3 regions of the Niveispirillum sp. GW835-FHT14G11 genome follow, and region 2 is predicted to be linked to each of the others. Evidence: predicted binding sites of a transcription regulator. Region 2 holds the regulator's gene; each other region holds the start of a gene.
The links. The regulator PhoB, encoded in region 2, activates phosphate uptake and scavenging genes when phosphate is short. The targets are predictions, from matches to a motif close to TNTCATAAAACTGTCA.

Region 1 (9,622 bases), 100 kb from region 2:
GCTCGTGCGGATACTGAGCCAGACGGCGGGCGGCCTCGGGGATACGCACCAGATTCAGCATCTCCAGGGCGCGCTTGACGGCCTGGCTCTCGCTCATGCCCTTGTGCTGGACCAGCACCTCGGTCATCTGTCTGCCGATGCGCAGATGCGGGGTCAGGCCGGTCATGCTGTCCTGAAAGATCATGGCGATCTTGTCGCCGCGGATCTTGTTCAGGTCCTTGACCGGCATGCCCACCAGCTCGGTGCCGCGATACTTCGCCGATCCCATGGTGCGGCCGTTGCGGGCCAGTAGGCCCATCACCGACATGAACAGCTGGCTCTTGCCCGACCCGCTCTCGCCCACGATGCCGACGCATTCGCCGGCGTTCACGTCGAAGGACACGCCATTGACGGCCGAAACCTCGCCATCGGGCGTGGCGAAGCGGACCTGGAGGTCGCGGACTTCCAAAATTGCGGTCATATCCAGCGTTCCTCAGCGATCCTTGGGGTCCAGCGCATCGCGCAGGCCGTCACCGATGAAATTGAAGCAGAACAGCGTCACCGCCAGGAACAATGCCGGGAAGACCAGCATATGCGGGGCATTCTCCATCTGCGCCGCCCCTTCGGAGATCAGCACGCCCCAGCTGGTCATCGGTTCCTGCACGCCCAACCCTAAGAAGGACAGGAAGCTTTCCACCAGGATGACGACGGGCACCAGCAGGGTCACGAACACGATGACCGGGCCGATGACATTGGGGATGATGTGGCGGCGGATGATGTTGGGCGTGGAGACGCCGGCGGCGCGGGCCGCCTCGATATATTCCTTGCGCTTCACCGACAGGGTCTGGCCGCGCACGATGCGCGCCATGGTCAGCCATTCGACACAGCCGATGGCCGCGAACACCAGGATGATGTGCCGGCCGAACACCACCACCAGGATGATGACGAAGAACATCAGCGGCATGGAATAGAGCACATCGACGATGCGCATCATGATGCTGTCGATACGCCCGCCGAAGAACCCGGCCACCGCGCCATAGGCCACGCCGATCACCAGCGCCACCAGCGTGGTCACCACGCCCACCGCCAGCGACACCTTGGCACCGTACAGCGTGCGGATGAACAGGTCGCGGCCATTGGCATCGGTGCCGAACCAGTGGCTGCCCTCCAACTGCGGTCCCACGCCGATATAGTCCCAATAGACCTCGTCATAGGCATGCGGGCTCAGGAAATCGGCAAACACCGCCATGAAGGTGATGATCCCCAGCACCACCATGCTGGCCACCGCCATCTTGTTGGCAAACAGACGCCGACGCGCATCCTGCCACAGGGAACGGCCTTGGATCTCTTCGCCCGCCTTTTCGATCAGCGCGGCCCGGTTGGCCCCGCCGGTGATGTCTTGAACCATCGTCGTTCGCTCTTTCCCTACGGCACTATTCTGCGGCCTGGACCTGCGACCGCTGCCAAAGCTGCGTACAGGGGATTTCCATCAGGTCCGACCAATGCAGGTCGTACCCGTACTCACCAACTGTCACCTGGTCGAACCGGGCCGGGTTCTCCCGGATTGGCGCGAAGATGTCATAGCGGTCGATGATGTCGGCAATATCGACGACCGATATCTGTCCAACGTCCCATTCCAGCCGCACCTTGAAGCCCGGCAGAGTGGTAACGGATTTGATCCGGGGTGTACGCATCCCATCACCTCCTTGTCGGGTTCAGGGCCTGGAACATGGCCAGGATAACATCCTGGTTGGCCCGCGCCCATTGCATCAACGCGTCCGGCACCCCCGTCAGTGTCCCGCCCAACGGCTGAAAGCTGACGGCATGCACGATCACGTCATGGTCGGGACCGATGATGTGAAAATGGGGCGGGGGATGGTCGCCCGGTCCATAGACCGACAATTTCCATTTCCCTTCCCGCCGCAATGTCGGCATCAACGTCCCTCCCGTCGTTTACTCCCAGCCGCAGCTCTTGCCCGCGTTCTGCTTGTCCAGCCATTCCTTCAGCGGCGCGAAATAGGCCAGCATGGCCGATGCGTCCATCTGTTCGGTGCCGGTGAAAGCCTTCAGCGCCTCGGGCCAGGGCTTGGAAGCGCCCATTTCCAGCATGGCGTTGAAGCGCTTGCCCACCTCGGCGTTGCCGGCGATGGAGCAGCGATGCAGCGGACCGGTGAAGCCGGCCTGATCACAGGCGGCCTTGTGGAACTGGAACTGCAGCACATGCGCCAGGAAATAGCGCACATAGGGCACGCTGGTCGGCACATGGTTCTTGGCACCGGGGTCGAAATCGGCCTCTGTGCGCTCGATCGGGGCAGCCACGCCCTGATACTTGGTGCGCAGTTCCCACCAGGCCTTGTTGTAGTCTTCCGGCTTGATATTGCCGTTGAAGACGTTCCAGCGCCACTTGTCGATCAACAGGCCGAAGGGCAGGAAGGCCACCTTGTCCAGCGCCATGTTCAGCAGCTGCGGCACGTCGCCATCGGCACTCGGCTCCTTGTCCAGCAGGCCCAGCTTGACCAGGTAACCCGGCGTCACCGACAGGGCGATGAAATCGCCAATGGCCTCGTGGAAGCCATCATTGGCACCATTGCGGAACAGGGTCGTCTGGTTCTTGTAGGCGCGCTGGTAGAAATTATGGCCCAGCTCATGATGCAGGGTCTGGAAATCGTCGCCATTGACCTTCGTGCACATCTTGATGCGGATATCGTCCTTGTCATCGATATCCCAGGCCGACGCATGGCACACCACCTCGCGGTCGCGCGGGCGGGTGATCTGCGAGCGTTCCCAGAAGGTCTGGGGCAGCGCCTCAAAGCCCAGGCCGGTGAAGAAACCTTCCGCCGACTTGGTCATCTTGATCGGATCGTAGCCGGCCTTGGTCAGCAGGGCCGTGACGTCGACATTCTGGGCCGCTTGCTTGGGCGCCATCAGGTCATAGACATTGCCCCAGGCCTGCGCCCACATATTGCCCAGCAGATGCGCCGGGATCGGCTTGTCCTGCGGCACCACATCGGTGCCATAGGTCTCGCCCAGCTTGGTGCGGGCATAGCAGTGCAGGCCGGTATAAAGCGGCTTCACCTGTTCCCACAGCCGGTCGGCCTCCGCCTCGAACGCCTCGGGCGCCATTTCATAGCCGCTGCGCCACAGGGTGCCCGTGTCGGGCATGCCCAGTTCCTTGGCGCCGATATTGGCCACTTCCACCTGACGCTGGTATAGCGGCTTCATTGGCTGGGCCACCTTGTGCCAGCCGGTCCACAGGCGCTTCAGTTCCTTCTCGTCGCGCGAGGTGCGGAAGATGTCGTCGATCTCGTCCAGCGTCTTGCAATCGCTGCCATCGTCGCGGCAGACCTTGCCGGTGGCGTAAAGCTCACCCAGCTTGGCGTCCAGCTCCGCCAGTTCCTTGTTCAGGGCCGGGTCGGACGGGGACGGCAGGGCCGTTTCCCCGCGCAGCAGGTTCAGCTTGCGCGCCACATCCTGCGGCAGGTCCAGGCCCACGAAGCGCTTGCTCTCCGCCGTCAGCCTTGCGACCAGTGCCGAATAGGCGGCGTTGCTATCGGCGGCGATGGCCAGCGTGTCGGGCGTGATATAGGTATTCTGCACCCAGGCGATGCGGGAACCCTTCTCCCGCGCCACGCCCAGTTCGGCCTCCGCCTTGGCGATGAAGGCTGTCGCCTCCTCCACCGTGGGCTTGGCGGCCTGCTTGTCGGCCGGCTGCCCACAGGCCGACAGCAACATCATGGCGCCAAGGGCGACGCCGGCACGCAAGTTGAGGGTGATGCGCATGGTTCCCTGTCCTTACCTGTTGTTCTTCAGTTTGGATCAGTCGTAGCGGACGCGCGGGTCCATCAGGCCATAGACCAGATCGACGGCGAGATTCATCAGCACGATCAGGCTGCCATAGGTGATGACGGTGCCCATCACCAGCGTGTAGTCGCGATTGATCGCACCCTGAACGAAATAGCGCCCGATACCCGGCAGGCCGAAAATCTGCTCGATCACCACCGATCCCGTCACCAGCCCGGCGATGGCCGGCCCCAGATAGGAGATGACGGGCAGCAGCGCCGCGCGCAGCGTGTGGCGGGTGATGATCAGATGTTCGGGCAGACCCTTGGCATGGGCGGTGCGCACGAAGTTCGACCGCAGCACCTCCACCATGCCGCCACGCGTCAGGCGGCTGATGATGGCGATCTGCGGCAGCGACAGGGCCACTACCGGCAGGATCAGGTTGCGGAACGACCCGTCGCCCAGGCCCGCCACCGGCAGCAGCCCCAGATAGATGCCGAACACCAGGGTCAGCAGCGGCGCCATCACGAAGTTCGGGATGGTGATGCCGACCATCGCCACACCCATGATGGAATAGTCGGTCCTGGTGTTCTGGCGCATGGCGGCCAGGATGCCCAGCGTGCAGCCGATCAGCACCGCCAGCGTGATCGCCGACAGGCCAAGCTTGAGGGACACCGGAAAGCCAGTGCCGATCAGTTCGGAGACGGAAAAGTCCTTATAGGTGAAGGAGGGGCCGAAATCGCCCTGCACCGCATTGCCCAGATAGATCAGGAACTGCTGCCAGACCGGCTTGTCCAGGTTATAGGCCGCCTTCAGGTTGGCCTCGATCTCCGGCGGCAGCACGCGTTCGCTGTCGAACGGGCCGCCGGGGGCCGAATGCATCAGGAAGAACGACAGGGCCACGATCACCAGCAATGTCGGGATCGCTTCCAGCAGGCGCCGGACGGTGTAAGACAGCATCGATAAGGGTCCCTCTATCGCGCCTTCGCCCCTGCATGGTAGCAGCCATGCAACGAACGCATCCCGCGCTGACGGCATGACATCTCTGTGAAAAATGAGCCCCTGTCAACCGTGCCCGGGCAAAAGAGATATTATTTCAAATTTGCTGTACCGCGCGGGCCATTCACCAATTCGGATGGGCCGGGTTGGGAAACTTTTGGGCATCTTAACGCGGCTGCTGTAGCGTCAGCTTCTTGGGGATACGCTGAAATGTTGTGAGTGGGGGTCGCATGAGTGCCGACAGGGGCGAAGGCAATGGCACAACTCGGATTGCCGTCATTCGGGCAAGCGTCATTACCTGCCTGTACGCCTTGGTGCTCTACCTTGCCATTTATGTGGAAAGCGGGCTTCTTTACTTCATCGTCGGCCTTCTGGTGACGCCTTTCTGTATCTGCTCTCTCTACCTCTCGATCGCCGACCCTCAAGGCCTATGGCCGCCGCGCCGCGCCTTCGCACATTGCTTCTGGCTGATGGCGGTAGTCCTGCTGGGCACGATCCTACTGTTCCACGAGGGGACGGTATGCGTGGTGATGGCGGCGCCGATATTCATGTCCATGGGATTTGCGGCCATCCCGTTTATCCGCTCATTTTCTCCGTGGCCAGGAGCACGACGATTGCCGTTGCTGATGCTGGTCCTGCCGTTGGTTGGCATGCCAGTAGAACGGCAGGCAGTATATCCGGTACGGGAGGAGCATGTGCGTACCGTCGTGGATATCCATGCACCGCCGGCGCTGGTCTGGGACCACACCGTGGAGATACGCGATATCGCCACGTCAGAGCGTATCGCCAGCTTTAGCCATAGTTTTGTCGGCCTACCCGGCCCTGTGGATGCGCGGATGGACGGCGTTGGCGTTGGTGCGGTCCGGCATCTACGGTGGCAGGAGGGCGTGTACTTCCAGGAAATCGTGACGGAGTGGCAGCCGGGGCAATTGCTGGCCTGGGAGTTCCGCTTCCAGCCAGACTCGATCCCCAAACATATTGAATCCCATGTGCGCGTGGACGCTGACTATCTGCGTATCCAGAACGGGCGCTATGAACTTCTGCCCTTGCCCGATGGCGGCACACGGGTCACGCTGATCACCAGCTATGAAATGGCTACCCCGTTCAACGATTACAGCGCGTGGTGGGGACAGATATTCCTGAACGATTTTCACGAAGCGGTCCTGCATATCATCAAGGGCCGCGCAGAAAAGGCGGCTTTGGCCGCGGTAACGACCGCACCCAATTAAGATCGTTTCGCAACAAGCCCTGAATACAGCCCGATCTGTACAAAAATCGGGGGCTGATCCCCTCAACCTGCCCTTTCCCCGCACCGCAAAAAGCGTTACACCACGCACCGAAACGCCATCCAGGCAGATCAACGGTCCCGGACGCTGGAGCCGGGGCGAGATACGGTCTGCCGTTTACCCCGCGACCCCGTTGGAGGAGTCACCCCCCGATGTCCACGTTCACCGGCCACGACAGCCTGAAGACCCGCCGCACGCTTACCGTCGGCGGCAAGTCCGTTGATTATTTCAGCATTCCCGAAGCGGAGAAGGCCGGCCTGGGCGACGTGTCGCGCCTGCCCTTCTCGATGAAGGTGCTGCTGGAAAACCTGCTGCGCTTCGAAGATGGGCGCACGGTGAGCGTTGACGATGTCAAGGCCGTGGCCCAGTGGCTGGTCGATAAGCGGTCCGACCGCGAGATCGCCTATCGCCCGGCCCGCGTGCTGATGCAGGATTTCACGGGCGTGCCCGCCGTCTGCGATCTGGCCGCGATGCGTGAGGCCATGGTAGCCCTGGGTGGTGATCCGACCAAGATCAACCCGCTGACCCCCGTCGATCTGGTTATCGACCATTCGGTGATGGTGGACAGCTTCGGCACGCCCCAGGCGTTCGACGAGAATGTCGAGCTGGAATTCCAGCGCAATGGCGAGCGGTACGAGTTCCTGCGCTGGGGCCAGAAGGCGTTCAACAATTTCCGCGTGGTCCCGCCGGGCACCGGCATCTGCCATCAGGTGAACCTGGAATATCTGGCCCAGACCGTCTGGACCGATACCGATCAGAGCGGCGCCACCGTCGCCTATCCGGACACGCTGGTCGGCACCGATAGCCACACCACCATGGTCAACGGCATGGCCGTGCTGGGCTGGGGCGTGGGCGGTATCGAGGCGGAAGCAGCGATGCTGGGCCAACCGATCTCCATGCTGATCCCGGAAGTTGTCGGCTTCAAGCTGACCGGCAAGCTGCGGGAGGGGGCGACCGCCACTGATCTGGTGCTGACCGTCACCCAGATGCTGCGCAAGAAGAAGGTGGTGGGCAAGTTCGTCGAGTTCTACGGCCCCGGCCTGGACGCGCTGACCCTGGCCGATCGCGCGACGATCGCCAACATGGCCCCGGAATATGGCGCCACCTGCGGCATTTTCCCGATCGACGCCGAGACCATCCGCTTCCTGCACTTCACGGGCCGCGACGCCGACCGCGTGGCGCTGGTGGAAGCATACGCCAAGGCCCAGGGCATGTGGCGCGATGCGTCCTCGCCCGACCCGGTCTTCACCGACACGCTGGAGCTGGAGCTGGGTTCGGTGGAGCCGTCGCTGGCTGGCCCGAAGCGTCCGCAGGACCGGGTTTTGCTGTCCAGCGTCACCAAGGAATTCGGTGAATTCCTGGCCACCGACGTTGCCGGCCGCCCCGTCAGCCAGCCGACCGATGTCGCCGGTGCCGATTACAAGCTGGATCACGGCCATGTCGTGATCGCCGCCATCACCAGCTGCACCAACACCTCCAACCCGTCGGTGCTGTTCGCTGCCGGTCTGGTGGCCAAGAAGGCGGTGGAGCTGGGCCTGAAGACCAAGCCGTGGGTGAAGCCGTCGCTGGCCCCTGGGTCCCAGGTCGTCACCGACTATCTGAACGCCGCCGGCCTGTCGACCTACCTGGATCAGTTGGGCTTCAATCTGGTCGGCTATGGCTGCACCACCTGCATCGGCAATTCCGGCCCGCTGCCGGACCCCATCGCCGCCGCCGTGGATGCGGGCAAGCTGACCGTCGCCTCCGTCCTGTCCGGCAACCGTAATTTCGAGGGCCGCGTCTCCCCGCAGGTCCGCGCCAACTATCTGGCCTCCCCGCCGCTGGTGGTGGCCTATGCCCTGGCCGGCACCCTGCACCTGGATATCTCCAAGGACCCGATCGGCACCGGCAAGGATGGCCAGCCCGTCTATCTGAAGGACATCTGGCCCACGAACAAGGAGATCGAGGACACGATTTCCCAGTTCCTGACGCGCGAAATGTTCGTCAGCCGCTATGCCAACGTGTTCCTGGGGCCGGAGCAGTGGCAGAAGATCAAGACCGTCGAGGGCATGACCTATCAGTGGGACGAGAAGTCGACCTACGCCAAGCGTCCGCCGCTGTTCGACGGCATCACCATGACGCCGGGCGACGTGTCGGACGTGAAGGGTGCCCGCGCGCTCGCCATCCTGGGCGACAGCATCACCACCGACCATATCTCGCCTGCCGGCAACATCAAGAAGGCCAGCCCGGCCGGTGAGTACCTGCTGTCGCACGACGTCATCGTCGCCGACTTCAACAGCTATGGCGCCCGCCGTGGCAACCATGAAGTCATGATGCGCGGCACCTTCGCCAATATCCGCATCAAGAACGAGATGCTGGACGGCGTCGAAGGCGGCCTGACCAAGTATGTCCCCACGGGCGAGGTCATGCCGATCTACAATGCCTCGATGAAGTACCAGGCCGAGGGCACGCCGCTGGTGGTGTTCGCCGGCCAGGAATATGGCACGGGTTCGTCGCGCGACTGGGCCGCCAAGGGCACCCGCCTGCTGGGCGTGCGCGCCGTGGTGGCCGAGAGCTTCGAGCGTATCCACCGGTCCAATCTGGTCGGCATGGGCATCCTGCCGCTCCAGTACCCGGCCGGCGTCACCCGCCACACCCTGAAGCTGGACGGTTCGGAGACCTTCGACATCGAGGGCGTGGAAGCCGGCCTGTCGCCGCACATGGACCTGAAGCTGACCATCACCCGCGCCGACGGGTCGACGGAAGTGGTCAACCTGTTCTGCCGTATCGATACGCTGGACGAGGTCGACTATTTCAAGAATGGCGGCATCTTGCAGTACGTGCTGCGCAACCTCGCCGCACCGGCAGCGGCGGAGTAATATAAACACTATGGGAGCATTACGCTTCCTATAGGGGTATTTTAGAGCAATGCAAAAGGCCAACGGGCGTGACCCGTTGGCCTTTTTGTTTTATGCTACAATCACCCCTGGCAGCCTCAAATATTTCTAGTGTGAGGTCGAGATGAACTTAGAGACTAGCATAAATGAAGATTTGTGGAAGGCGATCCGTCACAATATAGAGACAAGAAATTTTACGGGTGCCATCCAAGATTCTATGTATTATCTAAGTGAAATAATTAGACAGAAATCCGGTGCCGACGGAGATGGGGTGAATTTGATTTCAGAGGCATTTAATGTTAATAAGCCATTAATTAAAATATCAAAAATGCAAACAGAAACAGAAAAAAACCAACAACGGGGATTTGAAAGTATATGTAGAGGAATGTATATGTTCATTAGAAATCCGCGAAGTCATGAAAAGTTCAACGACTCTGAAGCTGACTGCAGATCAGTGGTAATTTTCATTGACTACATAGCGCGTCAAATTGATGGTGCGAAGTCCAAAGTATCTATTGAAGATGTTATGGATAAAATATTAGATAAGCATTTTGTTGATAATTATGATTACGCCAGTTTAGTAATAGATGAAATACCGAAAAAGCAATTATATGACTTATTTATCGTGCTTGTTCGTGCGCGTGATCAGTGGCACGGGGGAGTAAAGCACGTTCTGCAAGCTATACTACATAGGCTCGATAG
Region 2 (9,622 bases):
TGGCGCCGTTCATCCGCGACCTGGGCGCCTTCTTCGGCATCCCCATCTCCTCGCAGAGCGCGCTGGCCGCCGGCATCGTGATGGGCGTGATGATCGTGCCCTTCGTCTCCTCCCTGGCCGACGACGTGATTAATGCCGTGCCGCAGTCGCTGCGCGACGGGTCCTACGGCCTGGGGGCGACCAAGTCGGAGACGATCAAACAGGTGGTGCTGCCCGCGGCCCTGCCCGGTGTCGTCGGTGCCTTGCTACTGGCCGTCAGCCGCGCCATCGGCGAGACGATGATCGTGGTGATGGCCGCCGGTCTGCAGGCCAGCCTGACGTTGAACCCGCTGGCCAGCGTCACCACCGTCACCGTGCAGATCAAGTCCATTCTGGTCGGCGACCAGGAGTTCGACAGTGCCAAGACGCTGTCGGTCTTCGCCCTGGGTCTGGTCCTGTTCCTGGTGACCCTGGCGCTGAACGTCGTCGCCCTCCGTATCGTCCAGAAATACCGGGAAAAATATGACTGAGATCGCAGAGCCGATGCAGGCAGCCCTCCCCGTGTCCTTCCACACTGGCGACATTGCAACCAGGCGACTGAAGGCGCGCTATGCCGCCGAACGACGCTTCCGCTTGTATGGCATCCTGGCGATCGTCTTCGCCTGCGCCATGCTGGTCATCCTCTTGTCCACCCTGCTGAAGGAAGGCACTTCGGCCTTCTTCCAGACGGAAGTGAAGCTGGCCGTTAGCATCGATGCCAGCGTCATCGATCCGCAGGGCACCGGCAACCCGGCCGAATGGGATCGCGGTGCCTTCCAGACCCTGGTGAGCGAAGCCCTGTACAAGGAGTTCCCCGAGGTCACCGGCCGTATCGAGAAGCGCGACGTGCGCGGGCTGATCAGCCCGGTGGCTGGCGTGCGCCTTGGCAAGATGCTGGATAAGGACCCGGCCCTGGTCGGCCAGACGGTGGAGATCTGGCTGCCGGCCTCGGACGGCATCAACCAGATCATGAAGGGCGGCATCGACCGTGATCTGCCGGAGGTGCAGCGGCCGATCAACGACAAGCAACTGGTCTGGTTCGATACGCTGGAACAGCGCGGCGACGTGCGGACGGCCTTCAACACCACCTTCTTCACGGCCAGCGACAGCAACTATCCCGAACTGGCGGGTCTGCTGGGGGCGGCCGTCGGTACCTTGCTGACCATGGCGGTGACCCTGTTCACGGCCCTGCCCATCGGTGTCGCGGCGGCGGTCTATCTGGAAGAGTTCGCGCCGAAGAACCGCTTCACCGAGATCATCGAGGTCAATATCAACAATCTGGCGGCCGTGCCCTCCATCGTGTTCGGTCTCCTGGGTCTGGCGGTGTTCCTGAACTTCTTCGGCATGCCGCGCTCGGCCCCGCTGGTCGGCGGCCTGGTGCTGGGCCTGCTGGTGCTGCCCACCATCATCATCGCCAGCCGCGCGTCGCTGAAGGGCGTTCCGCCCTCAATCCGGGAGGCGGCGCTGGGCATGGGCGCGTCGAAGCTTCAGGCCGTGTTGCACCATGTGCTGCCGCTGGCCATGCCGGGCATCATGACCGGCACCATCATCGGCATGGCCCATGCCGTGGGTGAGACGGCACCGCTGCTGATGATCGGCATGAACGCCTTCATCACCTCGGCCCCGGACAGCCTGCTGGACAGCTCGTCCGTCATGCCCGTGCAGATCTTCATGTGGTCGGACAAGCCAGAGCGCGGCTTCGTCGAACTGACCTCGGCCGCCATCCTCGTGCTGCTGGCCTTCCTGATCATGATGAACGGCGCCGCCATCTGGCTGCGCAAGAAATTCGAACGTCGGTGGTAAGAATGGACAGCATGACCTTGAACAAGCCCGTGCAAGCCGCCTCCACCCAGACGGTGAAGGTGTCAGCCCGCGACGTGAAGGTGTATTACGGCGCCAAGCGCGCCCTGCACGGCGTCAATGTCGATATCTACCGCAACGAGGTGCTGGCCATGATCGGCCCCTCGGGCTGTGGCAAATCGACCTTCCTGCGGACCCTGAACCGCATGAACGACACGATCGACATCTGCCGCGTCGAAGGCCAGATCCTGCTGGATGGTCAGGACATCTATGATCCGAAGCTGGACGTGGTGCAGCTGCGCGCCCGGGTCGGGATGGTGTTCCAGAAGCCGAACCCGTTCCCGAAATCGATCTATGAGAATGTCACCTACGGACCCAAGTTGCACGGCCTGGCCACCCGCAAGGACGAGTTCGACGCAATCGTCGAGACCTCGCTGAAGCGCGCCGGCCTGTGGAACGAGGTGAAGGACCGCCTGCAGGAGCCGGGTACCGGCCTGTCGGGTGGTCAGCAGCAGCGCCTGTGCATCGCCCGCGCCGTGGCCGTCAGCCCGGAAGTGATCCTGATGGACGAGCCCTGCTCGGCCCTGGACCCCATCGCCACCGCGCATATCGAAGAGCTGATCGACGAGTTGCGCGAAAGCTTCACCATCGCCATCGTCACCCACAACATGCAGCAGGCCGCCCGCGTCTCCCAGCGCACGGCCTTCTTCCACCTGGGCGACCTGGTGGAAGTGGGCGACACGGAAGAGATTTTCACCAACCCGCGTGACGAGCGCACCCAGGGCTATATCACCGGTCGGTATGGCTGATGCCTATCACCGCAGGTCAGGGCTCGCTCCGCTCGACCTGACCTGCGGGTGATCGCCGACCCGCCCCACAATCCGAGGACCCACGTCCATGTCGCCGACCGAACATACCGTCAAGTCCTTCGAGGCGGAATTGCAGCGCCTGTCCAACCAGATCGCCCAGATGGGCGGCGTGGTGGAGGCGCAGGTGGAAGCGGCCGTGCAGGCCGTGGGCCGCCGCGATGTTGAGGGCGCCACCAAAGTCATGCAGGGCGACGCCCGGCTGGACGAGTTCGAGCGCCAGATCGAACATGATGCCATCCGCATGCTGGCGCTGCGTGCACCGGTGGGCGTCGATCTGCGCGAGGTGCTGGCCGCCCTGAAGATCTCCGCCGATCTGGAACGCACGGGCGATTATGCCGCCAATATCGCCAAGCGCTCCATCGCGCTGGCCCAGCTGCCGGTCATGCGCCCCGCCGGGACCATCCCGCGCATGGGCCGCCTGGTGCAGGAGATGCTGAAGGATGTGCTGGATGCCTATATCGACCGCGATGTCGACAAGGCCGTGGCCGCCTGGCACCGGGACGAGGAGCTGGACGATCTCTATACCAGCCTGTTCCGCGAGGTTCTGACCTATATGATGGAAGACCCGCGCAACATCACGCCCTGCACGCACCTGCTGTTCATCGCCAAGAACCTGGAACGCGCCGGCGACCATGCCACCAACATTGCCGAGACGGTGCATTTCCTGGTCAAGGGCCAGCCGCTGACCGGTGCCCGTCCCAAGGGCGATAATTCCAGCTTCACCATCATCGAACCGGCCGAGGGCGAGGGCTGATCGCCCCCGCCCGCAACCGCCTAGCCCCCAGGGATACCGATGAACGCCGCCTTGAAGCCGCTGATCCTGGTTGTCGAAGACGAAGCCGATCTCGTCACTCTTTTGACCTACAATCTGGAGCGTGAAGGGTTCCGGGTCATCACCGCCGGTGACGGGGAAGAAGCGCTGCTACAGGCCGACGAGCGCAGCCCGCACCTGATCCTGCTGGACTGGATGCTGCCGCTGATGAGCGGGCTGGAGGTCTGCCGCCAGCTGCGCCGCAATCCCAAGACCCGCGAGACCCCGGTCATCATGCTGACGGCGCGGGGCGAGGAGGCGGACAAGGTGCGTGGCCTGAACAGCGGTGCCGACGATTACCTGTCCAAGCCGTTCAGCCCCACCGAACTGGTGGCCCGCATCCGCGCCGTACTGCGCCGCGCCTCGCCGGGTCTGGCGGAGGAACTGCTGCGCTTTTCCGACATCTCCATGGATCTGGCCGCCCACCGCGTGCGCCGAGGCGGCCGCGACATCCATCTGGGACCCAAGGAATTCGCCCTGCTGCGCCATTTCATGCAGCATCCCGGCCGGGTGTTCTCGCGCGAGCAGCTGCTGGACATCGTCTGGGGCCACGATGTCTATGTCGAGCTGCGGACGGTCGACGTGCATATCCGCCGCCTGCGCAAGGCGCTGAACGAGACGGAAGAGCAGGACGTGATCCGCACCGTCCGGTCGGCGGGATACGCGCTGGATACCAAGACGACGATGTGAGTGTTGGGGAGCGTTGAAACAATAACGGGCGCTGCCGTTGGCCGCGCCCGTTATTGTTTCGCAGATAAGCCCTGTTTCGTCATCCCGGCGAAAGCCGGGACCCAGGGGCCAGGCACCCGACCTGTCGGCAGCTTCGATCGACGCAGCGTCGAGGTTTGTCTTGTGGCCCCTGCGTCCCGGCTTTCGCTGGGATGACGGGGAGAGCATTACGAGCGGATATCACCCCAACTGCCGGCGCAGATGGTTCAGCACGTCGGTGCGGGTCAGCAGGCCCAGGAACAGAGTGCCGTCCATGATGATGGCCACCATGTTGCGGTCGAACAGGGCGCGCAGATCGGCCATGGTCGCCGTGACGGGCAGGGTTTCCAGCCGGTTGACCATGGCCGTATAGACCTTGTCGCGGAACCGGGCCGGGTCCTTTTCGACATGCAGCAGCAGGTCGCTTTCATCCAGGATGCCGATCACCCGCTCCCCCTCCATCACGGGCAACTGCGATACGTCGCTGATCCGCATGCGCTTGTACGCCGTCAGCAGCGTGTCCTCCGGCCCGACGGTGACCACCTGGCCCTTGTCGAAGCGGCGGGTCATCAGGTCGCGCAGGTCGTTGTGCCGGTCGCGCGGGGTGAAGCCGTGATCTTCCATCCAGGCGTCATTGAACATCTTCGACAGGTATTTGTTGCCCGTATCGCAGACGAAGGTGACGACGCGCTTCTTCGTGGTCTGGGCGCGGCAATATTTCAAGGCGGCGGCGAACAGGGTGCCCGACGACGACCCGGCCAGGATGCCCTCCCGCCGCAGCAGGTCGCGCGCGGCGTTCAGGCTTTCGGTATCGGTGACGTAATAGGCGGCCTTGGCGTACTGGAGATCGCAGATGGGCGGCACGAAATCCTCACCCACCCCTTCCACCACCCAGGAACCGGGCTCGTCATGCGTGCCCTTGTTCACCAGATCGGCGATGATGGAGCCGGCGGGATCGCCGATCACCATTTCCGTCTTGGGGCTGGCCTTGGCGAAGAAGGCACCCAGGCCGGTGAAGGTGCCGCCGGACCCGATGCCGGAGACCACCGCATCGATATCGCCATCCATCTGTGCGAACATTTCCGGCCCCGTCCATTCCTCATGCGCGCGGGGATTGGCCGGGTTGGCGAACTGGTTGACATAGAAGCTGCCGGGGATCTCATTCGACAGGCGCTCGGCAATGTCCTGGTAATAGGCGGGGTGCCCCTTTCCCACGTCCGACCGGGTGATATGGATCTGCGCACCCAGGGCACGGAGATTGTTGATCTTCTCCGTCGCCATCTTGTCGGGGATGACCAGGATCAGGCGATAGCCCTTGGCGGCGCAGACCAGGGCCAAGCCCAGGCCGGTATTGCCGGCCGTCGCCTCGATCACGGTGCCGCCGGGGGCCAGCGTGCCATCGGCCTCCGCCGCCTCGATCATCTTCAGCGCGATGCGGTCCTTGATGGAGCCGCCGGGATTCTGGTTCTCCAGCTTCAGATACAGCTCGCACGGGCCGGTATCGAAACGGGTGATGCGGACGATCGGGGTGTTGCCGATCATGGACAGGATGGCAGGCGCCGAAGCGGGCGTCGCGGACATGGGTATCCCCCCTGGGGCAATTGATTTTGCCACCAGGGAACCGCATCCTGGATTTCCCCGCAAGGGCTTGTGGAATTACGACATCAAGCTGCGGCGCGGGCGCCCGCAACGCACGATTCCGGCGCAAACGGCCGCCCATCCGCAGCGATCAAACCCGCCTGGAAAAGCTGTTCGACATTGTCGGCCAGATTCTGCGCGCAGGCCGGGCGATCCCAGCCTTCCAGCCAGTTCTGTTCCAGGAAGGCGAGGATGGCCGGCTGGCCCAACTCCACCTCCCACAGGATGCCCAGAAGCGAGGCCAGCGCCTCTTCCCGGATCTGGGCCTGCTGGTCCACGGCGATGGCGCTGTTGGCCTCGTTGACGCGGCCCGATTCCGGGCCGGCACCCAGGCCGAAATCGATCAGCCCGCGCCGTTCCGGCGGGGCGACCAGCCAATGCGCCACCTCATGGATCAGCACATAGGCTTCCGACCGGGTGCGGATGGCCCGACCATCATAGGAGAAGGCATCCTGCGGCGCCTCGTCGATCACGCCGATGCCGAAGGCGCGGGCCAGATCGACGGCCGCTGCGCGGTGTTCTTCCGTGTCCACGCCAAGTGCCACCAGATCGCGCGTGGCGGCGATACGGGCCAGCACCTTGGCCGTCAGGCTGCCGGGCGCCAAGTTCGCGGCCACGCTGTTCAGCGCCTGGGGCAGGGTTTCATCGGGGATGGTCGTCAGCTGCATGGGCGGGGAGGATAGCCGGTACCGGCCCGGCGTGAAGTGCCAAACCGTCGCGTCGGCTTATCCCCTGGCGCAGAGGTGGCGGGCGCATCATTGCGCCAGCAAAGCAAGGATATAGTCCTTGGCCGCATCGGCATTGCGGGCCCGCAGCGCGCCCCGCCGCCAGAGGTCGCACAGCCCGTGCACCTCCCCCCAAGCCCGCATCACCCGGTCGCGCAGCGCGATGCTGAAGCCGGGCGGGTCGTCGGGCTGGCGGAAGGCGCGTGCGGCCAGCCGCGTCACCTTGGCGACCGAGGGTGCCAGGGTCGGTTGGGTCAGGTAATCCTGGCCGGGGATGCCATACATCAGGGCATAGAGTGACGGGCGCTCCAGCGCGAAATCGACATAGGCACGGTAAAGCGGACCCGCACCGGGCCGGCCGTCGGCATCGAAGCCCTCCTGAATGCCGATCGCCAGCCGATCGAATCCCTGCGCCGCCAGGGCCAGGGTCAGTTCGTGCTTGTCGGCGAAATGACGATATAGCGCCCGGTGGTTCACGCCCGTGGCCGCCGCCACGGCGCGCAAGGACAGGGCGTCGGGGCCGTCCGCCTCCACCATCACCAATGCCGCCGCCAGGGATGCGGCCCGCAGGTCGCCATGGTGGAAGCTGTCCCGTCGTGGCGGGGTGGTGGTCAGGGCCGCTTGGGACTGACGTACCATTCCACCACCATCGTCGACACCGGATTGCCGGCCGCGTCGGTGATCTCCACCTCCACGGGGAAGCGCACCTTGCCCTCGGCCTCCAACTCCGCCCGCAGTTCCGCGCCAGGACGGCCGGTGCGGGCGGTGGCCCGCAGATCACCCTTGGCCAGGGTCAGGAACTGGATCGTGGCCTGGGCCGCCACGGGGCGCACATTCATCAGCACGGGCGCCATGGCCCCCGCCATCGCCCCACCGCTGGCGGTTTCGGCCAGCGTGAAGATGACGCCGGCATGGGGTGTGCCCAGATGGTTCCCCACCTCCGCCCGGTCGGTCACCCTGGCCTCGGCGATGCCATCGCCAATACTGACCAGATCGATGCCGCAATGGCGCACGAAGGGAAGGGAACCCACCATCTGCTGGCGGATCATGTCATAGACCATCTTGGGCCTCACCTTGAACAGCAGGGGAAGAACGGTTTTCAGCATGTCTTGAAGTCTCCGATGGAGACATTAAGCGAAAAGCGAACGATCGGTCAAGAAGGTTCCGTGAGCCGGCGGGTCGTTCAGGAGGCCCGGGCAAAGCGCCAATGGGTCAGATGAGCACAGGCCTCGCCGGCTAGGTCCGCACGCCGATCCGGATCGGCATAAAGTTCTGCCGGGAAATGGGCACGGACGGTGTCGGTGGGTATGTAATCCAGCGCGATCACCAACCGGTCCTGATCGGTGGCATTTTCCACCTGGTGCGGGAAGGCAAAGTCGCCGGTCCACAATGTGCCGGGCGGGAAGGCCACCTTCTCATGCCCGATCCAGGTGAAGGCGTCGGGTGCGGCCTGAACGGTCAGCAACAGCCGGCAGAACGGCAGATGCAGGGCCTGATTGTCGAAATGCCATTTCAGCATGCCGTGGGGCGGCTGGCGCAGGATATAGGCACCATGCGCGGTTCCGCCCAAACCGGCCATGATCCCATCCAGCACCGGCAAATGGGCCAGGGTAGGGGTCGGGGTGCCGGCCGGTATGGCATAGCTGGTGGGCATGTCGATCAGCGTGATGGCGGTCCAGCTGCCGTCATTGCTGCCGTAATGCCCGCGTTCCGCCACCGGCACGCTGTCGATGGTGGCCAGGGTCTGGCGGACCAGCTCCTGGTCGTCGACGGCAATGTCGGACGCTGCCGCCAGCATCAATCCACTATCCAGCGTCTGTTGCTGCCAGGGATGCAGGTCCGTCATGGATCACCGCCGATGGAACAGGGTGACGCGATAGGCCGGCCGGTCGGGCCCTTCCGGCATCTGCAGCGCCAGCTCCTCGCCCAGGAAGGCGGTGCGGTCGAAATCGGGGAAATGGGTGTCGCCCGGCGGGCTGGCCGCGATTTCCGTCAGATAGACGCGGTCGGCCAGGGCCAGGGTCATGGCATAGATCTGCGCCCCGCCGATCACCATCACCTCCTCCACCCCGGCCTCTTCCGCCAGGCGCTTGCCGGTCTCGATGGCGCTGTCCAGATCATGGACCACGATGGCGCCGTCGGCCGTGAAGTCGCGGTTGGTGGTCAGCACGATGTGCGGGCGGCCGGGCAGGGGTTTCGACCCGAAGCTCTCCCACGTCTTGCGGCCCAGGATCACCGGCTTGCCCATGGTCACCTGCTTGAAGAAACGCAGATCGTTGGGCAGCTTCCAGGGCATGCGGCCTTCATGGCCGATGACCCCGTTACGGGCGACGGCGGCGATCAGGGAAATGAACAAGACGGAACTCTCCGGTCGGTTGGGTGGATGACATTAACCGCCGGGCGGGCTAATGAAAACAGCCCTGCACAGCATATCCGAGAAACCGGAGCCGACGGTCGATGCGCCATCCCGAACAGCAATATCTGGACCTGATGGCCGACATCCTGGCCCGTGGCGATGCCCGCGTGGACCGTACCGGTGTCGGTACCCGGTCGCTGTTCGGGTCGATGATGCGCTTCGACCTGTCGGACGGAACGGTGCCGATCCTGACCACCAAGCGCGTCTATTGGAAGATGGCGGTCAAGGAGATGCTGTGGTTCCTGACCGGCGGCACCAATATCCAGCCGCTGCTGAAGGACAAGGTCACCATCTGGACCGACTGGCCGCTGGCGACATACCGCCGGGAGACGGGGGAGGAGATCAGCCAGGCCGCGTTCGAACAACGCATTGTCGAGGATGATGCCTTCGCCGCCCGCTGGGGTGAGCTGGGCCCCGTCTATGGCAAGCAATGGCGCCGCTGGCTGGGCCCCGACGGGCGCGAACATGACCAGATCGCCACCCTGATCAAGGGGTTGCGGGAAACGCCCGCCAGCCGCCGCCTGCTGTTCCATGCCTGGAACGTGCCGGAACTGGGCGGCATGGCCCTGCCGCCCTGCCACATGGTCTATCAGTACCATGTGACCAGCGACGGCCGCCTGAACGGGCTGATGTATCA
Region 3 (9,622 bases), on a different contig from region 2:
ATAGGTGCGCACCAGGAAGACCTGATAGGCGGTATGGAAGGCCAGCGAGGCCGCCAGATAGGGCCAGGCCGCCAGAGGCAGCGGCCCTGTGAAGGGCAGCAGGAACAGCCCCGCCACGGCACACCAGACATTCAGCATGGTGATCCCCACCAGCCGGTCGCCCCCGCCCTTCAGCAGGCTGTTCCAGCCCGCATGCATCAACGCCGCCAGCAACACCAGCGGCACCACCCAATCGTCCATCGCCCGTTCCAACCGGTTCGTCACCGGAACAATACCAGCAGCCATTGAAAATTGCTGCTGGAGGCCGGCGACCGCCGGCCCGCGCCACATGGCGCGCTAGCCAAGGGCGCGGATGCGCCCGCCCGGCGCCTGACGGAGCAGTATGACCGCATTGGTGCCATGCGGGGGCCTGACGATGATAATCGGCTGATGGGGTGAAAATCACTGTTGCCAAGCCGGGAGCCCTTGGCTATAACCCCGCCCACTTCACCGCGGCGCCCCGATAGCTCAGCGGTAGAGCAACCGCTTCGTAAGCGGTAGGCCGTTGGTTCAAATCCGACTCGGGGCACCATCCTCCACCCTTTTCTTCTTGGGTGGCTGCTTGATGAAGCCGGTGACAACTCTGCATCCTTTGCTGAAGCATTTGGCGACCCCCCGGTTTCGACCAGCTTGGTTTTGCCCCTCCTTAAAATAACGCCGCACCTTTGCAACCGCCCGCGTGGCGCGGCTGCATTGCCCGTCTGTCGATTGCTGTTGGCGACATATTAGTATTACTAATTATCGCACACATCCTCCAGGTTCCCTTGCCCAGGGAACGGCTTGTCATGGCGGGTTCGTTAGCGGTAACAATACCGCCGACCGGCCCCGGGCGAACCGGCGGCCAGGAGGAAACATGTCAAGCGGGAGTGTACGATGTCTCTGCATGGGAAACTGCTGATCGGCCGTAGCCGCATCGCCACTGAATCCGGGTTCAAGGCTGTCGATCCGGCCGCCGATGCGCAGATCGAACCCGCCTTCGCCCAGGCCAATCCGGCCCATGTCGATCAGGCCTGCGCCCTGGCCTGGGCCGCCTTCGACGGGTTCCGCGAGACGGCACCGGAGGATCGTGCCCGTTTCCTAGAAAAGATCGCCGACAATATCGTGGCTATCGGCGACGAACTGCTGGAGCGTGCGGGCGCCGAAACCGGCCTGCCCCGCGCCCGGCTGGAAGGCGAGCGCGGCCGTACCGTCGGCCAGCTGCGCCTGTTCGCGTCCGTGCTGCGCAATGGCGACTGGCTGGGGGCCCGCATCGATGGCGCCCTGCCGGAGCGCAAGCCGCTGCCACGTGCCGACCTGCGCCTGCGCAACATTGCCGTGGGCCCGGTGGCGGTGTTCGGCGCATCGAACTTTCCGCTGGCCTTCTCCGTCGCGGGTGGCGACACGGCGTCGGCGCTGGCCGCGGGCTGCCCCGTGGTGGTGAAGGTGCATTCCGCCCATCCCGGCACGTCGGAACTGGTGGGCGAGGCCATTGCTGCGGCCGTGGCGGAGCTGGGCCTGCATGAGGGCGTGTTCTCCCTGCTGTCGGGCACGCAGCGCGAGTTCGGTCAGGCCCTGGTGGCCGACCCGCGCATCAAGGCCGTGGGTTTCACCGGTTCGCGCGGCGGCGGTCAGGCCCTGATCCGCATCGCCCAGTCGCGCCCCGAACCCATCCCCGTCTATGCGGAGATGAGCAGCATCAACCCCGTCATCCTGCTGCCCGCTGCCCTGTCGGCCAGGGCCGAGGCGCTGGGGACGGCGTTTGTCGGCTCCCTGACCATGGGTGCGGGCCAGTTCTGCACCAATCCCGGCCTGATCCTGGCTGTGGATGGTCCGGACCTGGAGCGGTTCACGGCCGCGGCCGCTGCCGCACTCGCCAATGTCGCCCCCATCACCATGCTGACGCCCGGCATCTGCCAGGCCTATCGCACGGGCGTGGCGGCGCTGGCCGGGCATGACAAGGTCACTACCGTGGCCCGCGTGGCCGAAGCCGGCGGCAACAAGGGTGCGGGTGCCCTGTTCAGTGTGACGGCGGCCGACTTCCTGTCCGACCATGCGCTGGGGGCGGAAGTGTTCGGGTCGTCGTCGGTCATCATCCGCTGCGCCGATGTCGGTGTGCTGAAGGATGTGCTGGAGCATCTGGAAGGCCAGCTGACGGCGACGCTGCATCTGGACGAGGGCGACCATGAGGCGGCGGCCGGTTTGCTGCCGACGCTGGAGCGCCGTGCCGGCCGCATCCTGGCCAATGGCTGGCCCACGGGTGTGGAGGTCTGCCACGCCATGGTGCATGGCGGCCCGTTCCCGGCCACCAGCGACAGCCGCGCCACCTCGGTCGGTACGCTGGCCATCGACCGTTTCCTGCGTCCCGTCTGCTATCAGGACATTCCCGATGCCCTGTTGCCGGTGGCCCTGAAGCGTGCCAACCCGCTGGGCCTGAACCGCCGTATCGACGGCGTGGTGCAGAAGGCTTAACGACGGCGATTGTCAGAGCGTGTTTCCGATGACCGGAAACACGCTCTAGGTTTTCGTTTTCTTCAAGCGCCGGCGCCGCATCCGCGGCTTGGCTTACGCGCCACGAGGCGCGCGGCGGCGGTCGCCGCCGGAGCGGTTTCCAGGCGCAATCAAAACCGCTCTCGCACGGGGATCGGCACCAGGCGGGCCCCGTGTCCGCCGCCGGACCCTGCCGCATCATCGGTTCCCTGCAGCATCACGGCGAAGCCGATCTGCAGGGAACCGATGGTCAGTCCTGTCAGGAAGCAGAAGACGCCCAGCCCCAGCCAGCCCATCTGGGTGGCCATGGCCAGGCTGCGCAGATGCAGCGCGTCAGTGGCGACGATGATGGCGGCCACGGCCACGCCCAGGCCGAAGCCCAGGGCGGCGTGACGCAGCATGAAGCGGATCAGGGGCGGCATGGCGAGGCCCTCCGGCAGGAAATGGGTGATCTCAGCTTGTCACTCCTTCCACCGGCGGCCAAGCGGCGGACTGCCGCATGGGGATGGTTACCCCTGCTTTTCCAGTGCCGCCACGCCGGGCAGTTCCTTGCCTTCCAGCCATTCCAGGAACGCCCCGCCGGCCGTGGAGACATAGGAGAAGCGGTCGGCCACGCCGGCATGTTCCAGCGCCGCCACCGTGTCGCCACCACCGGCCACCGACAGCAGCTTGCCTTGCGCCGTCAGGTTGGCGGCGATGGCGGCCACGGCGTTGGTGGCGCTGTCAAACGGCACCAGCTCGAACGCGCCGAACGGGCCGTTCCAGACCAGGGTCTTGGCGCCTTCCAGCTTCCTGCCCACCAGTTCCACGGTGGCGGGACCGGCATCCAGCATCATCTCGCCATCCCGGATATCGGTGACGGCGGTGACGCGATGGTCGGCATTGGCCTTGAACTCTCTGGACATCAGGCCATCGACCGGCAGCACGATTTCGCATCCGCCGGCCGCCGCCTTCTCCATGATGGCGCGGGCCTGGTCGGCCATGTCGCGCTCGCACAGCGAGGAGCCCACCGACACGCCCTTGGCGAACAGGAAGGTGTTGGCCATGCCGCCGCCCAGGATCAGGATATCGACCTTGCTCACCATGTTCAGCAGCAGGTCCAGCTTGGTGGAGATCTTGGCCCCGCCGACCACGGCCGCCACCGGCCGCTCCGGTGCTGCCAGCGCCTTGCCCAATGCCTCCAGCTCCGCCTGCATCAGCCGGCCGGCGGCGCTGGGCAGCAGATGGGCGATGCCTTCGGTCGACGCATGGGCGCGGTGGGCGGACGAGAAGGCGTCATTGACATAGATGTCGCCCAGTGCCGCCAGCCCCTTGGCCAGCGCCGGATCGTTCTTTTCCTCACCGGCATGGAAGCGGGTGTTTTCCAGCAGCAGCGTGCCACCGGCCGGCAAGGCGGCAATGGCCGATGCTGCCGCCTCGCCCACGCAATCGGTGGCGAAGGCGACGGGTGCGCCCAGGGCCTTTTCCAGAGCCGGCACCACCTGGCGCAGGCTGTTCTTCTCGTCCGGACCGTTCTTGGGGCGGCCGAAATGCGACATGATGACGACCTTGGCGCCCTTGGAAGCGATTTCCTTCAAGGTCGGCACCAGCCGGTCGATGCGGGTGGTGTCGCTGACCTGCCCATCGGCGACGGGCACGTTCAAATCGGCGCGGACAAGCACGGTCTTGGCCGAAACGTCGATGGTGTCGAGGGTCTGGAAGCGCATGGAGAAGGTCCCCGTCAAAATATGTTTGGGCAGGCGATGGCCGGGCGGCAGCAAACACCATTGCGGGGGCGCTTTCAACCGCCACCCCTTGGCGGGTCGGTTGCAAAAAAATCGCCGCGCGCGATAGACAGCCCTTCACGAAATTGTCATCGTTGGATTGAAACGGCCGGAATCCGGGGCGAATCAGCCCGCCGGCCGTGCTTTGGCGTGTTTGTGGTGTGCTTATGTCCAGCCTGGAGATTGAACTGAAACTGGCGGTGGCGCCGGCCGACATGGATCGGCTGCGCGGGCTTGCCTGTCTTTCGGACACCATCGCCAAGCCCAAGGTCAAGTCGCTGGACAGCATCTATTTCGATACAGAGGACCGCCGCTTGGTGGCCGCCGGCCTTTCCCTGCGTGTGCGCCGCGTCGGCCGCAAGCTGATCCAGACCCTGAAATCGGCGCCCAAGCCCGGCGCCGGTGCCCTGGTGCGCGGGGAATGGGAAGTGGAGGTGGCCCAACCCCGCCCCGACCTGTCGCTGCTGCCCGATCCCACGGTGCTGGAAGGGCTGGGGGAGATCGGTAATGACGATCTGGTGCCCGTGTTCGAAACCCGCATCCGCCGCCAGGTCCGCCATCTCTGCCCGCGCCCCGGCCTGGTGGTGGAGGTGGCACTGGACCAGGGGGAGATCGTGGCCCCCGGCGGCCTGTCCCTGCCCGTGCATGAGGCGGAACTGGAACTGATCGAGGGCACGGACACGGCCGCCCTTTACGATCTGGCCCGCGTCATCCATGCCGAGGTGCCGGTGCGTCTGGAGATGGCGACCAAGTCGGCCCGCGGCTATGCCCTGTCGTCCGGCGCCACCCCGGTCAGCGCCAAGGCATCCAAGCTGGTGCTGGCCCCCGATGGCACGGTGGAGGAGGCGCTCTCATCCATCGTGCGCCATTGCCTGGCCCATCTGATGGCCAACGAGCCGGTGACGCGCCTGGGCCAGGATCCGGAAGGGGTGCATCAGATGCGTGTGGCGCTGCGCCGCCTGCGCTCGGCCCTGCAGATCTTCCGCCCCTTCATCCCGGCCGACCAGATGGACAGTCTGGGCCCGCGGGTGAAGGCGCTGGCCGATGCCCTGGGCCCGGCGCGGGAATGGGACGTGTTCCTGGGTGAGCTGCTGCCCCCCGTCACCGCCGCGCTGCCGGGCCATGATGGTTTGGCGTCGCTGGAAATGGCGGCGCGGGCGGCGCGGGACCGCGGTTATGCGCTGGTGCGCGCCACCCTGGCCGACCCGGCCCACACCGCCCTGCTGCTGGACCTGGCCGCCTGGGTTGATGGACGGGAATGGCGCAACCAGCCGGTCAGCGAGCAATCGACCCTGCTGCTGTCGCCGGTGATCGAGATGGCGGGCGCCCTGCTGGACAAGCGCCACCGCCAGGCCCGCAAACGCGGACGCGGCTTCGCCCGGCTGGCGCCGGCGCCCCGGCATGAACTGCGCATCTCCCTGAAGAAGCTGCGCTATGCCGCCGATTTCTTCCGGTCGCTGTATGAGGGCAAGGCGTTGCGCCGGTTCCTGGAGGATATGTCGGCCTTCCAGGACCGGCTGGGTCATCTGCAGGACGTGGCCACCGTGGACAAGCTGGTGGCGGAGCTGGAGAAGGCCGACGGTGCAGCGCTGCCCGCCGACTGGCGGCTGGGGGCCGGTCTGGTCGCCGGCTGGCACGCCCGTGGCCTGCACGACCTGGAAGAGGATACGGTGGCCGACTGGCATCGCTTCGCCGATGCCAAGCCCTTCTGGCAAGATGGCAAGGAAGACGGGGATGGGGAGCGCTGAGCCCCGCTGCCGCCCGCTCCCAGCATAAGGAACCCCCATGCGCACGATTCTGGTCAGCAATATCAAGGGCGGTGTCGGCAAGACGACCATCGCCACGCATCTGGCCGCCTATTTCGCGGGTCATGGGCACAAGACGGCACTGGCCGACCTGGACCGGCAGAAATCCTCCCTGGGCTGGTTGAAGACCCGGCCGGACACGGCGTCACCCATCCAGGGACTGGACTGGGTGAAGGAGATCGGCAAGCCGCCCGCCGGCACCGGCCGGCTGGTCATCGATGCGCCCGCCGCCATGCGCCCCAAGGATGTGGAGGAACTGATCCGCCTGTCCGATGTGGTGGTGCTGCCCGTTCTGCCCGGCGCGTTCGACGAAGCGGCGACGGCCCGCTTCCTGGACAAGCTGGAGGAGGTGAAGGCCATCGCCAAGGAGAAGGTGCCCGTGGCCATCGTCGGCAACCGCCTGCGTGCCCGCACCAAGGCCGCCGACCGGCTGGATGCCTTCCTGGCCGGTGCCGGCCATCAGGTGGTGGCACGCCTGCGCGACAGCCAGATGTATACCGACCTGGCCGCGGAAGGCCTGACCCTGTTCGACCAGAAGGCCAAGCGCGCGGCGGATTTGCGCGGCGATTGGGCGCCGTTGCTGACCTTCGTGGGATAGGGTCAGGCGGCAGCCTTCAGCCGCGCCCGCAGCGCCAACACGCGGTTGCCATAGTCGCGGCCGCGGGCCTGATCCATCCAGGTATGGTAGCGGCCGATCGCCAAAGCCGGGTCGCCCGGCAAACTGTCCAGCGCCTCGCGCAGGATGCCGGCACCGACGCGCAGATTGATGTCGGCATGCAGCAGGTGGCTGATGTCGGGCACGCGGTGGGCGTGCCAGCGCACATTCACCTGCATCCAGCCCAGATCGGCATCCTTGACGTCTTCCGCAGGCAACCGGTGGATCAGGTCCATCGCCGCCTCGAAATTCTCCGGATGGTAGGACAAGGCCGTGGTGCGCACGGCATAGGGCCAGGGTCCCGTGCGACCCCGTCGGTCGAACCGGCTTTCCACATAGGAGACGGCGTAGAGCAGATAGGGGTCCAGCTGCGCCAGCCGCCCTGTGCGTTCCCAGATCGTGCCGGACAGTGACAGGGCCCGTGCCGGGGCCGCCGACAGCGCCAGACCAGCCGCCGCCGTGGCCAGCAGGGCGCGGCGGGTGAGGGGCTGTTGCGGCGTCAGATCATCCATGGCCTTTCATAGCCCGGCGTCAGCGTCCCGTCCAGACGGGCGCAGGGCGGCATCCGGCTACGGGTCCGTGCCGCCGGCGCGCGGTCACCATCGGCGTTAACCACAAACGCCCCTTCCTTGCGCAGTGCCGTCGAAACGGGTAGCGTTCGCAGCGCAGCATTTTGGGGACAGGGGCGTTCAACCGTGGGACAATCGGCCAGTGCGGCGCATGATGCGCCGCGATCCTCGTTCGGCGCCTTGTTCCTGTCCGCCATCGGCGTGGTGTTCGGCGATATCGGCACCAGCCCGCTCTATGCCATGAAGGAAGCCTTCGCCGGGCCGCACCCGTTGCCGGTGGACCGCATGCATGTGCTGGGCGTGCTGTCGCTGGTGTTCTGGACCGTGATGCTGGTGGTGTCGATCAAGTATGTCGCCATCATCATGCGCGCCGACAATGAGGGGGAGGGCAGTTCCTTCGCCCTGCTGGCGCTGCTGCAGAAGGCGTTGGCCAACAATGCCAGGCTGACCACGCTGGCCGGTGCCGTGGGCGTGTTTGCGGCCGCTCTCTTTTATGGCGACAGCGCCATCACGCCCGCCATTTCAGTCTTGAGCGCGGTGGAGGGGTTGCAGGTTGCGGCCCCGGACTTGGCACCCTGGACCCTGCCCATCGCCATTGTCATCCTGGTCGGCCTGTTTGCGGTGCAGGCCAAGGGGTCGGCCGCGCTGGGCGGGGCGTTCGGCATGCTGATGCTGATCTGGTTCGTGGTGCTGGCCGTTCTGGGCGTCGTCAATCTGGGCAAGGCTCCGGGCGTGCTGGCGGCCCTGTCGCCGCACTATGCCGTGGCCTTCCTGGCGCATGATGGCTGGATCGGGTTCCTGGCGCTGGGCAGCGTCGTGCTGTCTGTGACGGGGGCAGAGGCGCTATACGCCGATATGGGGCATTTCGGGCGCGGGCCCATCCGGCTGGCCTGGTACATGCTGGTCTGGCCGGCCCTGATGCTGAATTATTTCGGCCAGGGCGCCCTGCTGCTGAGCAATCCGGAGTCGGCCGCCAATCCGTTCTTCTTCATGGGGCCGTCCTGGGCCGCCATGCCGCTGGTGGTGCTGGCCACATTGGCCACCATCATCGCCAGCCAGGCGGTGATATCCGGCGCCTTCTCCGTGACGCGTCAGGCCATCCAGCTGGGCTATCTGCCGCGCATGAACATCATCCATACGTCGGAAAAGGAGATGGGGCAGATCTATATGCCCTTCATCAACTGGTCGCTGATGATCGCGGTGGTAGGGCTGGTGCTGGGCTTCGGGTCATCGACCAATCTGGCGTCGGCCTATGGTGTGGCGGTGACGGGCACGATGATGATCACCACGACGCTGGTGGCGTTGCTGGCCTTCCATCACTGGGGATGGAACGGCAAGTTCGCCATGGGGTTCTTCATTCTGCTGCTGCTGGTCGATGCCGCCTATTTCCTGGCCACGGCAACCAAGATCACCCATGGCGGCTGGTTCCCGCTGGCGGCCGGCATCGTGGCCTTCATCCTGATGACCACCTGGAAGATGGGCCGCAAGCTGCTGCATGCCAAGCTGCGCGACAGCGCCATGCCTTTGCAGGAGTTCCTGAACACCCTGTCGCAGCGCGTCACGCGGGTGCCCGGCACCTCGATCTTCCTGACGTCGGACCCCGACGGCGTGCCGCTGGCCATGCTGCACAACCTGAAGCACAACCATGTCCTGCATGAGCGGGTGGTGGTGATGACGGTGAAGGTGACGGAGCGTCCGCGCGTGCCCATCGGGGAGCGCATCGTGTCGGAGAAAATGCGTGACGACGTGTTCCGCGTCACCATGTATTGCGGCTTCATGGACGATCCCGACGTGCCCAAGGCGTTGGCGAATGCCAAGCGCACTGACCTGGGATTTGATTACGAACCGTTGCGCATCTCATACTTCCTGACGCGGGAAACGGTGGTGCCGTCGGCCGAACCGGGCATGGCGCCATGGCGGGAGGAACTGTTCGCTTTTCTGATGCGCAGCGCCACCACCACCGCCGACTTCTTCCACCTGCCGCTGAACCGCGTGGTGGAACTGGGCGGTCACGTGGAGATTTGATCCCGCCGGTATCGGGCGGGCGTCGTGCCCGTCCATTGCCGGAAGGCGCGGTTGAAGGCGGCCGGTTCGGCAAACCCCAGCAGCACCGTGATATCGGCGATGGACAGGTCCGGCCGGGCCAGGGCATCCCGCGCCAACTCCAGCCGCAGCCGGTCCTTGATGGCCTGGAACGACGTGCCTTCCTGCCGCAGCATGCGGCGCAGGGTGGCGGGGGAGCAGCGCAGCGTCGTGGCGGCCGCGTCGGCATTCGGCCAGTCGGCAGGGGAGCGCCGGCGCAGCAGATTGGCCACGCGCCGGCCG

Region 1: a site for PhoB is predicted at 4,797-4,812, ahead of oppB (oligopeptide ABC transporter permease OppB). Genes of this name have one in related genera too.
Region 3: a site for PhoB is predicted at 4,345-4,360, ahead of AC1Q7F_RS11305 (CYTH and CHAD domain-containing protein). Genes of this name have one in related genera too.

What each region holds. Positions count from the first base shown of each region.
Region 1 covers NZ_JBXAFZ010000001.1:484,862-494,483, reverse strand. The annotation lists gene AC1Q7F_RS02475 (ABC transporter ATP-binding protein) at 1-460, opposite strand, end outside; gene AC1Q7F_RS02470 (ABC transporter permease subunit) at 473-1,387, opposite strand; gene AC1Q7F_RS02465 (DUF2442 domain-containing protein) at 1,413-1,673, opposite strand; gene AC1Q7F_RS02460 (DUF4160 domain-containing protein) at 1,678-1,914, opposite strand; gene AC1Q7F_RS02455 (M2 family metallopeptidase) at 1,933-3,759, opposite strand; gene oppB (oligopeptide ABC transporter permease OppB) at 3,796-4,719, opposite strand; gene AC1Q7F_RS02445 (SRPBCC family protein) at 4,989-5,987, shown strand; gene acnA (aconitate hydratase AcnA) at 6,197-8,902, shown strand; gene AC1Q7F_RS02435 (TIGR02391 family protein) at 9,045-9,622, shown strand, end outside.
Region 2 covers NZ_JBXAFZ010000001.1:586,388-596,009, forward strand. The annotation lists gene pstC (phosphate ABC transporter permease subunit PstC) at 1-509, shown strand, start outside; gene pstA (phosphate ABC transporter permease PstA) at 502-1,821, shown strand; gene pstB (phosphate ABC transporter ATP-binding protein PstB) at 1,824-2,627, shown strand; gene phoU (phosphate signaling complex protein PhoU) at 2,716-3,441, shown strand; gene phoB (phosphate regulon transcriptional regulator PhoB) at 3,481-4,188, shown strand; gene AC1Q7F_RS02910 (pyridoxal-phosphate dependent enzyme) at 4,408-5,787, opposite strand; gene AC1Q7F_RS02915 (elongation factor P hydroxylase) at 5,871-6,512, opposite strand; gene AC1Q7F_RS02920 (TetR/AcrR family transcriptional regulator) at 6,600-7,208, opposite strand; gene AC1Q7F_RS02925 (PaaI family thioesterase) at 7,181-7,675, opposite strand; gene AC1Q7F_RS02930 (aspartyl/asparaginyl beta-hydroxylase domain-containing protein) at 7,753-8,415, opposite strand; gene AC1Q7F_RS02935 (dihydrofolate reductase) at 8,419-8,925, opposite strand; gene AC1Q7F_RS02940 (thymidylate synthase) at 9,027-9,622, shown strand, end outside.
Region 3 covers NZ_JBXAFZ010000005.1:146,875-156,496, reverse strand. The annotation lists gene AC1Q7F_RS11330 (EamA family transporter) at 1-285, opposite strand, end outside; tRNA gene AC1Q7F_RS11325 (tRNA-Thr) at 497-571, shown strand; gene AC1Q7F_RS11320 (aldehyde dehydrogenase (NADP(+))) at 913-2,487, shown strand; gene AC1Q7F_RS11315 (hypothetical protein) at 2,637-2,927, opposite strand; gene AC1Q7F_RS11310 (phosphoglycerate kinase) at 3,015-4,211, opposite strand; gene AC1Q7F_RS11305 (CYTH and CHAD domain-containing protein) at 4,436-6,016, shown strand; gene AC1Q7F_RS11300 (ParA family protein) at 6,054-6,671, shown strand; gene AC1Q7F_RS11295 (lysozyme family protein) at 6,674-7,240, opposite strand; gene AC1Q7F_RS11290 (potassium transporter Kup) at 7,424-9,322, shown strand; gene AC1Q7F_RS11285 (AraC family transcriptional regulator) at 9,307-9,622, opposite strand, start outside.